DNA from 2 places in the Peribacillus frigoritolerans genome. Region 1 is predicted to be linked to the other one. Evidence: riboswitches for the same ligand, from Rfam matches in the RefSeq annotation. Region 1 holds a riboswitch; the other holds the start of a gene.
The links. Region 1 has a riboswitch for preQ1 ahead of queC (7-cyano-7-deazaguanine synthase QueC). Riboswitches for the same ligand answer to the same signal wherever they lie in the genome.
Positions count from the first base shown of each region.

Region 2: linked by a shared signal. The riboswitch ahead of queF (preQ(1) synthase) and the one ahead of queC (7-cyano-7-deazaguanine synthase QueC) in region 1 are both predicted to bind preQ1.

Region 1 is NZ_CP158190.1:4,231,846-4,237,622, reverse strand. It holds gene pgsB (poly-gamma-glutamate synthase PgsB) at 1-307, opposite strand, end outside; gene ABOA58_RS20740 (hypothetical protein) at 1,097-1,312, opposite strand; gene ABOA58_RS20735 (methyl-accepting chemotaxis protein) at 1,753-3,432, opposite strand; PreQ1 riboswitch class I at 3,618-3,660, shown strand; gene queC (7-cyano-7-deazaguanine synthase QueC) at 3,716-4,381, shown strand; gene queD (6-carboxytetrahydropterin synthase QueD) at 4,381-4,851, shown strand; gene queE (7-carboxy-7-deazaguanine synthase QueE) at 4,844-5,572, shown strand; gene ABOA58_RS20715 (DUF4260 domain-containing protein) at 5,617-5,777, opposite strand, start outside.
Region 2 is NZ_CP158190.1:559,053-564,829, forward strand. It holds gene qoxC (cytochrome aa3 quinol oxidase subunit III) at 1-152, shown strand, start outside; gene qoxD (cytochrome aa3 quinol oxidase subunit IV) at 154-438, shown strand; gene ABOA58_RS02735 (YfmQ family protein) at 715-1,164, shown strand; gene ABOA58_RS02740 (BA3454 family stress response protein) at 1,609-1,866, opposite strand; gene ABOA58_RS02745 (EamA family transporter) at 2,000-2,836, opposite strand; PreQ1 riboswitch class I at 2,990-3,035, shown strand; gene queF (preQ(1) synthase) at 3,140-3,640, shown strand; gene ABOA58_RS02755 (aspartate kinase) at 3,845-5,191, shown strand.

The DNA of each region.
Region 1 (5,777 bases):
AGTCGGCAACTTCTTTAACTACACGCCGTTGTTCTCCTATATTGGGTCCTTCCGGGCGGCGTACAATCGGTTTTTCCTTGTCGGTAAACCAATAGATCATTCTTGCTGACGTTCCGGTTGTTTTACCTACTGTTTTGTATTTAGCTTCCTGGATCACTCCTGTAATTAGACGCGTTACAGTGGATTTCCCTCGAATCCCATTCACATTCACACGTACCGGGATGGAGTCGAGACGCTTCTGATGGCGTTTTTGTTCAAAAATGCCATAACCAAGCAAAAAGATCGCACAAATAAATATTGGTGCCATTTTTTAACCTCTCTTTTTTTCAAATATTTGAATTACTGAATACACACTACATGATTTTAAACTTAATAGGCAAGAGCCAATTATTCTATCGTAATATAGTTATTATCAGCTTTTTCAAATAAATGTATATTGGAGTGTAATAGTATCTAATGGGATAAATTGTTTTATGAGTACAAAGATATGGCTGGAAATCAAGAGAATCCTCGGTTTATTTACACTAAATTATGGGAAGTTTAATAAAAACCCATTTTGGTCAGAATCAAAATAGATTCATGAGCATTTGAACCTAATTCATAATGGCTATATTTGAATAATAATTATTTTTGAAAAGTGAGGTTTATTACAGTTTGTTAATTGTTTATACCCATTGTTTGACATAAACGTAATAATTTTTATGCATTTGTCATTCAATGTGAAATATTGCATCTAACGACTCAATTAGTTGAACTCTTTTGAATATGGATAAAGATGAGTAAAAGCACACATCTCTTTTTTTTAATGTTTTTCGGTTTTCTCTTCGGAAATACCCATGGGCCTATAATTGAACTTTTACCTAAAACATGAAATAAACTAAAGTTAACCCATTTTTTAAAAAAAATACCTAGTTTCTTCTATAGATATAGTGTTTATAGAAGAATGAAAAATAAAAAAAGCTCAGAAGTATTTCTGAGCTTTCGGCTTATATATTGTAAATGAATGGAATGGTCACGGATCTCCGTTCATCCTGGAGATTTAACGTTTGTGGGTCTTGAGCTACAGCATGCGTAGCTTATTATGGAAGGAATCAGATTAACTGGATTTCTTTCTGTCAGAAATCTCAAGGTTGGAGCCCTTTTTACCGCCATCAATCACATAAAGTCTAGGAGCTAATCTCCTTCTTTTTCCTTGATTGTCAGGATTCATCTTCATATAATTTTCGTATTCTTTGCGAAAGAACTCTTCGGTTTCCCGTTCCAGTGCTTTTCTTTCGTTAAAATCTGCGATGAATTTGAAAAAACGTTTCATATGAATTCCTCCTTATGGGGTTAAAAGGTCTTGGTTTAATAGTAACATATCATTAGTTGATTTTAACCTTTTTTTACAAATTTGGAATGGAAATCGTGTTTTTTTGAGAATAAAGTTGTGAATGGTTTGATTCAAGAGAAAGCATGCAATGGATCCTTACTGAGTATAAGTGCCCGTGCATGGTGTTGAAAGGAAATTTCGGGATTTGCAGTAGCAGGTATTGGAAGCAATGATTATTTAAGTTAAAATATTCCTTTAATCAATTATACACTAAATATTCTGAAAACAAAGGGAAATATCCACTTCCAGCCGCTTCTGATAGATTTGTTTTTTAATGGTTTATTATTGTGTATAGTTATTATTCCCCGAATAAACGAAAATGAAACAACATTAGAATGGAAGGGAAAAAGCAATTTCCCGCATTCGGGAAATTGCTAGTGTCATAATTGGAACTTCTTAACCTGTTCAGTGAGCAGTTCTGCCGAGGATGCAATTTCACTGGCATGATTCGTGATTTCATCCATCGAAGAGCTGGATTGCTGAGCGGAGGCGGAGACTTGTTCGATTCCTGCCGCGGACTCTTCAGAAACGGCTGCGATATCTTCGATAGCCTGATTGATTTTTTGGCTATTTGTGGAGATATAGTTCAATTCGTCTGTTATATGCTGTATTTTCATTTCCATATTCCCGACAGAATGATTAATTGTTTCAAAGGTTCGGCCTGTGAGCGTAATTTGTTTTGTGCCTTCATCCACTTGTGTGTAACCATCTTCCAGGGAGTGGACGACCGTTTTTGAACCTGTTTGAATGGCGGAGACAATATTGGTGATATCCCCAACGGAGTGTGTGACCTCTTCAGCGAGTTTCCGCACTTCATCGGCGACGATGGCAAAGCCCCTGCCATGTTCACCAGCACGAGCAGCTTCTATGGCTGCATTCAGCGCCAATAGATTGGTTTGATTGGATATATCCTTGATGACCTGCACAAGCTGCGAAATTTGCTGTGATTGAGAATCGAGCCCTTTCACTTGCTCTACGGCATTTTTGACAATCCCATCAATACTTTGCATCTGTTGGACCGAACTGCGCATTAAAGTGGTGCCCTCCTTGGTCAAGGAAAGGATTTCGGTTGAACTGTTAGCTACATCCACCCCTTCTAGGTGGGCAAGCTTAATCCTGCCGGTGAAATCATCCATGATGCGAACCATTTCAGATGCCCGGTTGGCTTGTGACTCCGAACCTTCCGAAAGTTCATACATCGTAGTCGCTATCTGTTTGCTGCCCTGCTGCACTTCATTTGCTGATTGAGTCAGATCTTCACTTTTGTTGGAAACGGATTGCGAAACACTGAGCATTTTTTCGATAGTATCACGAAGGTCTTTCTGCATTTGATTGGCGGATACCGTTAGTTCGCCCATTTCATCATTTGACTTTTGCTCCAGGGGCTCATGATTCAGCTCTCCTGCAGCCACCATTTTCATCCTATCCCTGATTTTAAGGAGGGGGGTGGTAATGAGGTTGGCTGTAACAACCGCAAGGACAAGGCCAATAAGGACTGCCGCAATGGATATGATGATACTTGTCGTCTTAACCGATTTCCCGCTGGCGATGACGGTTTCACCAGAAGCGACAATCAATTCCTCGCGTTCCGAAGCAAGCTCCTTGAAACCCTCCATTACTTCATTGCTGATTGGCGCCACTTCATTTTTGAGTATCTCTTTAGCGCGTTCTTCATTTCCTTTTTCATATTGTGTAAATACCCGATCTACAATCATCGTCCTCCAATCCACGCTTTTCTCGATCAATTCCTTCGCTTTATCAGAATCGCTTAAGGCTAGGAGTTCCTCCTGGATGACCTGGCTTTCTTCAGTATATTGTAAGAACCCTTCTTTATAACTCTCGTCACCATAAAGAATATAGGCCCGGGCGTATGCGGTTCTTTGTGCTAGATTGTATAGGAGCTTTTCGTCTTGGATAAGAAGCGGAAGTTCCTTTTCGATGATATCCTGGGAATAAACCAGTGACTTGTTGCTGCTATAAATGTTGAATGCTCCTAAGATGACACATAAAGATATGATGAGTGAAAATGCCACCAATACCTTTGCTTTAATGCTTTTCAAATTATTGGACCCCTTTATCGATATTTTATTCACACTGTTTTATCGGATAAATAAAAGGATATTTAAGCAATGAAAAGTTAACCAAATTTTCCATCAGGTCTAATGTTCTCTTAATATAAACATCTTGATTTCTTATCGTTTTCAAGTTACTATTGACTTGGAAAAATATAATATTCCGCGTTAAGGCGGAAGAGGTTCTAGCTACCCTCTCAAAAAAACTAAGGAGAAACAGTGCTCTATTCTTAGGGTGCTGTTTTTTTCCGTAAAAAGGAGTTTTATAGAAATGAAGAAGAAAGAAAAGGCAGTGGTTGTGTTTAGTGGAGGTCAGGACAGTACGACGTGCCTGTTCTGGGCGATGGAGAGATTTGAGGAAGTGGAAGCGGTGACGTTCGATTATAATCAGCGGCATAGCTTGGAAATCGAATGTGCTCAAAACATTGCCAAGGAATTGGGCGTGAACCATCATATCCTTGACATGTCGCTGCTGAACCAACTGGCACCAAATGCGCTGACGAGAAGTGATATTGCGGTGACGGACGGAGAAGAAGGGGAATTGCCGTCGACGTTCGTACCAGGGAGGAATTTGCTGTTCCTTTCGTTTGCCGGAGTGCTGGCGAGTCAGATTGGCGCTAAACATATTGTCACCGGTGTCTGTGAAACGGATTTCAGCGGATATCCGGACTGCCGCGATGTATTCATTAAATCATTGAATGTGACCTTGAACTTGTCGATGGACCAGTCATTCGTGATTGATACGCCGCTAATGTGGCTTAATAAAGAGGAAACATGGGAGCTAGCGGATCAGCTAGGCGCGTTCGACTTTGTCCGCGAAAAGACCCTGACTTGCTATAACGGAATCATCTCCGACGGCTGTGGAGATTGTCCGGCATGTAATCTGCGGAAAAAAGGACTGGATGACTATGTAAGCAGACGGAAGGTGCTTTCATGATGTACGGTTTTACGATAGTGGATAAACTCCAAAAAATAGATGAAGATATTCAGCGCAGCCAATTGAAGTATACAAACAAGAGGGTTCTCGTGAGTAAGGAATTCACCTTTGATGCGGCACACCATCTGCATGATTATGAAGGGAAATGCAAGAACCTGCATGGCCACACGTATAAGGTCATTTTCGGATTAAGCGGGTATACAGATTCACGAGGGTTGATGATAGATTTTGGGGACATCAAGGATATATGGAAAAATGAAATTGAAATCCACCTGGATCACCGTTATTTGAATGAAACCCTGCCGCTCATGAATACAACAGCTGAAAATATGGTTGTCTGGATTTATGAAAAAATGGCCGAATCCCTTTCATTAAAAGAATATGAGGGTGCTAGAGTCGAATTTGTTCGACTGTACGAAACGCCGACAAGCTATGCCGAAGCCAGAAGGGAGTGGATGGAAAGTGAGTAAACTCCCTGTTATGGAAATCTTCGGGCCGACCATCCAAGGAGAGGGAATGGTCATTGGCCAAAAAACCATGTTCGTTCGGACGGCCGGCTGCGATTATTCGTGTGCCTGGTGTGATTCCGCATTTACTTGGGATGGCACCGGTAAGGAAGATACCGTCCAGATGACTGCTAGAGAAATATGGGATGAGCTGAAGCGTATTGGGGGTTCTGGTTTTTCCTTCGTGACGATATCAGGAGGAAACCCGGCTCTGCTGAAAAACCTAAACGGCTTGATAGCGATCTTACATGAAAATAAAATGAAAATAGGTGTCGAAACCCAAGGGAGCAGATGGCAGGATTGGTTTCTCGATATTGATGAACTGACTATTTCACCTAAGCCGCCGAGCTCTGGAATGAACACGGACTTTACGGTGCTCGACCAAATCATCTCGAACCTTGCCAATCGAAATCCTGAAAACCATGTCTCATTGAAGATCGTCGTCTTTAACGAGGAAGATTATCAATATGCCAAACATGTACATGGGCGTTACCCGGATATTCCTTTTTATCTGCAGGTCGGCAATGACGACAGCCGGACGGCGGATGATCGTCAATTGATCAGCGGCCTATTGAAGAAGTACGAAGAGTTAATTGATAAAGTGATAGTAGATGATGAATTGAATGATGTGAAAGTCCTGCCCCAGCTGCATACCTATATATGGGGAAACAAGCGGGGCGTGTAAAGTAAAGGCAGTGTGATGTTTAATCACACTGCCTTTTAAGCTTATTACAACCTTTGCATATGTGTAGCTTTGAAGGATGATGTGTATTTAAGGCCATATCCAAATAAGCGATCCATTCCTATATGCGCTGTCCAAATTAAACCAATCAGCATCAATGCATCCGACTTTAGGAAAATGGATAGCAAAATCGTGAAGATGGACAGGA
Region 2 (5,777 bases), 1.9 Mb from region 1:
TCTGGGGAACCTTCATCGTCATGCAGATCAAAAAGCGCGGTATGACTCCAGAAACAACAAACAAGGCTTTCATCTTTTCACTTTACTGGCATTTCTTGGACGTTGTCTGGATTTTCATCTTCAGTTTCGTCTATCTGAAAGGAATGATGTAATATGAAAGAATTATTCCCACGGGGCCAAGTTATGGGATTTGCGTTTTCTCTAGTCCTGACTTTGGTCGCACTATCAGTTATCATGTTTGATCTCTCACTGAAAATGGCCATGATCATCCTGCTTGTTACAGCTTTCATGCAAGCTGCACTGCAATTAGTTATGTTCATGCACGCAGGTGAGTCTGAAGATAAAGCATCGATTTACACAAACGTTTATTATGGATTGTTCGTTGCATTGGTTACAATTTTCGGTACAATGCTAACAATGATTTGGGGATATCAATAATCGATTCCGGAAAAGCTGGGCGTCTTGATGACGCCCAGTTTTTTTGTATTTTAATAAGTATAAATTTGTTAAGAAGGATGTGGATGAAATCTTTTGTTTAGTATAACCATTTCGGAACATTATATTTATTAAGGGGAAATTGCGTTTAAGTACAATGTTTTACCAAAGTAAAACGTTAATAGAACGGACACATCTTCTAAGAAAAACTGCCAGCCCTATTGATATAATAAGTTATATAAGAAAGAAATAATTTATAAATGTAGCGGAGATGATGAATTGACATTGCCGGTTTTGATTTTGACAATTATCTTAAGTTTGTTAAAAATATTGGTTTCCTGTCTTCCAACCGATGCTGTTAATTGGATTATCAGCAAATTTAAAATACACTCAGAAATTAGTGGCGGGAATGCGATCGTATCCTTTGACGGAAAACGTTTGGAAGGTGAAGAAAAAATTCAAGTTATTAATCATTTTAATAACGCCAGATTTTTGAAGAAAAATCATATATTCCCGGGTAACGAGCAATTATTTTTACATCCAGAGGACAGTGGGACTCCATTAGTCATTGATACTAAAAAAGGCAAAATTGATGTTAAGTTATTTGTGTACATTTACAATGACCACGTGGATGTAGTTAATCAATACAAGAAGAAACTCATTTCTTATAGTCTGTTTTCCGATAGCCTTCAAGAACGTTCCGTGCCATTAATAAGTAACTTAGCTTAAAAGAACCAAAAATCAATTATTATCAAGTTTGTAGACAAAAGGGGTTCTATCTAAATTTTAAAGCAAAGTTGATTGGAACGGAGGGTACGAGACTCCTGCGGGAAAAGCGAGTCCAAGGGAGACCCCGCAGGCGCAAAGGTGCCGCGGAGGCTCCCGGACCGCCCGCGGAAAGCGAGTGCCTGGAGTGGAAATTAACGTTTAAATTGTCTACAGCTGAGACGGTCTTTAAAAGACCATTTCAATTGGATATTTTTTCATTATAAAAAATTCTAGTACACAAACTGACAACTTAATTTTAGTATCTTTTGAAAAAAACAATTAAAAGTGTATTTTTTAATAGGAGGGAATTGCTGCAAGAGGGTCTTTAATCGTGCATATGAAAAATATTTTGGATATTATTTAATGGTAATAAAAAAGCAGGTATCTATTACGATGCCTGCTTTTTTATGCTTTCCATTGCTTTTCAACTTGATGAAGGGCTTGTTGTAAAATTACTTCATGATCTGTACCCGGTTTAGTAAGGACGTTAGTTTGATAAGATTTTCCTTGGAAATCAACTGTTACTGTAACTTTTACCATTATGCATCTTTCCTTTCTTGATTCAGAATTAAATGAGGTGGTTGTACCTATTTCTTTTATACCCATGGCAGAAGAATAATCAAACATTTCAAAAGCAGTAAAATTGAAAGAATTAATATTCAAAATTATCTGATATTTTTATGGATGTGTCAACATTTTTTTTTTTTTTTTTTGACCTGCCCCATTTCCCGTTTAAATAGAAAATGACCTGGCTTGTACACATGACAGCCAGGTTGTTTTTGTAAACGAACTATATTCATATTTTAGTTAAAATAATACCGATTAATGCTGCAAGAACACCGGCAATTTGATAGGTTTTTAGTTTTTCCTTGAATAAATAACATCCAGCGAATACGACAACTAAACAGTTCAGGCTGACGACAGGGAAAATGATGCTTGCAATCCCGGTGTTCAATGCAAAGAAATAACATCCATAGCCTATCATGCTTAAAAAACCTACTAAGGAACCGATTTTGACTTCCTTTAGCTTGATTTTTTCTTTTTTAAAGGCCAGAGCTGAAAGAAGATAAAGCATTCCGCCTCCATACATTGATACAAGGATATCAAGGGAGTTTAAATGAAGACGTGTTGATGTCGTCATTAGAATTCCGAGCACACCAAATGATAAGATGGAGAATAATGTGTGCATGATCCAAGGGACATATTGATGGTTACCTTTGGCGTTAGGTGTATACTGGATAACTAATGTAGCGAGAAACATGCAGACGATTCCACTCCACTGCAAGGAAGAAATATGTTCGTGAAAAATTAAAGCTGCACAGAGTATGGGGAATATTGCATTCGCTGCGATTAATGGTGATGTCAAGCTTGCCGGCCCTTTTTCAAAGGCGCTTGCCATCTGGATGTTACCATTAGCGTTCAGTACACCAATTGCTGCACCAAGCATGATGGACAGCCAGTTCAGCTGTAAACCATCCATAAATACTCCATAAATAATGGACAAAATAAAAGCTGAAAAATAAAAGAAAAATTGGATATGTATCTTGGAATATCCTTTTCCGCTGCTCCATTTGAAAATGCTGTTATTGATTCCGAAACATAAGCTTGTGATGAGTGCTGCAAAAATCCACATGTGTATATTCTCTTCTTTCTTATAGGTTGAACTGCTTTTTCCATTTTAAACTGAATATATAAAGGAATCAAACCCAATTTAAGAGAGTTGCATTGACAGATTGACTATTTTTTTTTATATTTACTAAGACAATTTTAAAATATTTCCCGATAAACGGGAGAGGTTCATAGCATCACCCTCTTAAAAAAACTATGGCTTTGATATTTTTCGCGAATCAACCATATCTTTGAGGAGATATGGTTTTTGTTATATAGAGGCCCATTTTATGAATCTCCCTGAAACGTGGGATTAGGAGGACTTTTCATGTCTGGAAGAAAAGAAGAAGAATTAAAAAAAGATATTACACTGCTTGGGAATCAAGGAACAAAATATACATTTGACTATGCGCCTGAAATCCTTGAGTCATTCGATAACAAGCATCCGAACCGGGATTATTTCGTCAAATTCAATTGCCCGGAATTCACTAGCTTATGTCCGATAACGGGCCAGCCGGACTTTGCTACCATTTACATCAGCTATATTCCCAGTGTGAAAATGGTGGAAAGCAAGTCTTTGAAACTTTATTTATTCAGCTTCCGCAATCACGGTGATTTCCATGAAGACTGCATGAACATCATCATGAATGATTTAATCGAATTGATGGATCCTAAATATATTGAAGTCTGGGGCAAGTTCACGCCTAGGGGCGGAATTTCCATCGACCCTTACACGAATTATGGGAAACCAGGTACTAAGTATGAGGAAATGGCGAATTACCGCTTGATGAACCATGACTTATATCCGGAAACTGTGGATAATCGCTAAAGAATAGGAGAGACAATGGGCATATGCCCGTTGTCTTTTTCCTTGTTTTTAGCCATTCTTTATCAGTCGTCCTGATGATTTGTCCTTTTTAAAAATACAAGTGTCCTCCTATAATGGAATTTCCACTTGATTGTTTCGAGAAAAAGCGTAATAATAGGGAGAGTTGATTTTGACAGAATATTTACGAAAATAGGGGATGTCGAGATGAAAGTTGCAAAGTTTGGTGGAAGTTCACTTGCGTCAGGTGAACAGTTGAGGAAGGTATTCGAAATTGTTGTTTCTGATCCAGAGAGGAAGATTGTGGTCGTTTCGGCTCCAGGAAAACGCAATTCCGATGATATAAAGGTGACGGATTTATTGATTGAAGCTGCGGAACAGCAGCTGCGCGGGGATAACGGAGAGCATTTGATAGAAGATGTTGTATCCCGCTATGCGAGCATTGCTGAAGAGCTGGATATATCCGAGAGTGTCATCACTGGGATTCATGAGAATTTAATGGCACTGCTGCATGCAGACCAAACTAACCCGAAGCGCTATCTGGATGCCTTGAAGGCCAGCGGCGAGGATAATAATGCGAAGCTGGTCGCAGGTTATTTTCAAAGCCGTGGTGTAGAGGCACAGTATATCAATCCAAAGAAGGCCGGCTTGATCGTAACGGATGAAGGTGGATTCACCAAGGTGCTGCCAGAGTCTTATGATCGGTTATATGCTCTGCGTGATGAGCCAGGAATCGTTGTATTCCCAGGGTTCTTTGGATATACGTTAGATGGTGATGTGTTAACCTTCTCAAGAAGCGGTTCAGATATTACTGGTTCGATTCTTGCGAATGGGGTCAAAGCTGATTTGTATGAGAACTTTACGGACGTGGATGCCGTTTATGCGGTGAATCCAAATGTGGTTTCCAATCCGAAGGGAATTCGGGAACTAACCTATCGTGAGATGCGTGAGCTTTCTTATGCAGGTTTCTCGGTATTTCATGATGAGGCGCTGATTCCTGCATTCCGTGCGGGAATACCTGTCCATATCCAGAATACGAACAATCCGGCGGCACAAGGGACCCGCATTGTGAATACACGGGATAATACGAACGGGCCCGTTATTGGGATTGCAAGTGATAAAGGATTTTGCAGTATTTACATTAGCAAATATTTGATGAACCGGGAAGTTGGTTTTGGCCGGAAACTGCTGCACATCCTCGAAGATTATGGAGTTTCATATGAGCATATTCCATCAGGCATCGATGATGTGACGCTTATTCTAAGGCAGGACCAGATGAAAGGTGAAGCCGAGAATAAAATCATTTCCCGAATCAAGAAAGAGCTGCATGCCGATGAAGTGAATGTGGAGCATGATCTGGCCTTGATCATGGTTGTAGGGGAAGGGATGCGTCATAATGTCGGTACAACGGCAAGAGCGTCAAAAGCCTTGGCCGAAGCAAAGGTGAATATTGAGATGATCAACCAGGGCTCTTCTGAGGTAAGCATGATGTTCGGTGTGAAAGGGCACAACGAAGAGACGGCGATTCAGGCATTATATCACGAGTTCTTTTGAGGATAATAGATCAGTGACCTCCTTTTAGAAGGGGGTTTTTTTGTGATCAATCTTTTAGTCACTATACATACGGCTGGACTTTTCATCTGGTACTTTAGGATAGTGGCAATGACCGTATGGGGATATTGAATCTGAGCTAAAAGACGCGGATACTTATTGCAGTGAATTGGTATGGTATATTCGTACTATAAAGCTGGGAAAGACTATAAAGTTAAGACAAATGCTGCTTCTGGATGTTATCCCCAATTGGTTTAAAATATTCACTTTGAGTTGATCTCGCTGAATAGAATCATGTTTAGAAAGCCATCCTTATCACCTCAAGTTTAATACTTCTATATTTAATACAAAAAAGACTGTAGGAATAAGTTCTATCTGTATATTAAAACAAAGTTGATTGGAGCGTAAGGTGCGAGACTCCTGCGGGGAAAACGCGTCAAGGGGAGACACCGCAGGCGTAAGCCGAGGAAGCTCCCGGACCGCCCACGGAAAGCGAGTGCCTGGAGAGAGATCAACGTTCAAATTGTAAAAGTCATAAAAAAACTGTAGGCAAACTCGATTTTCATCGAGTTTGCCTACAGTCTGAGCC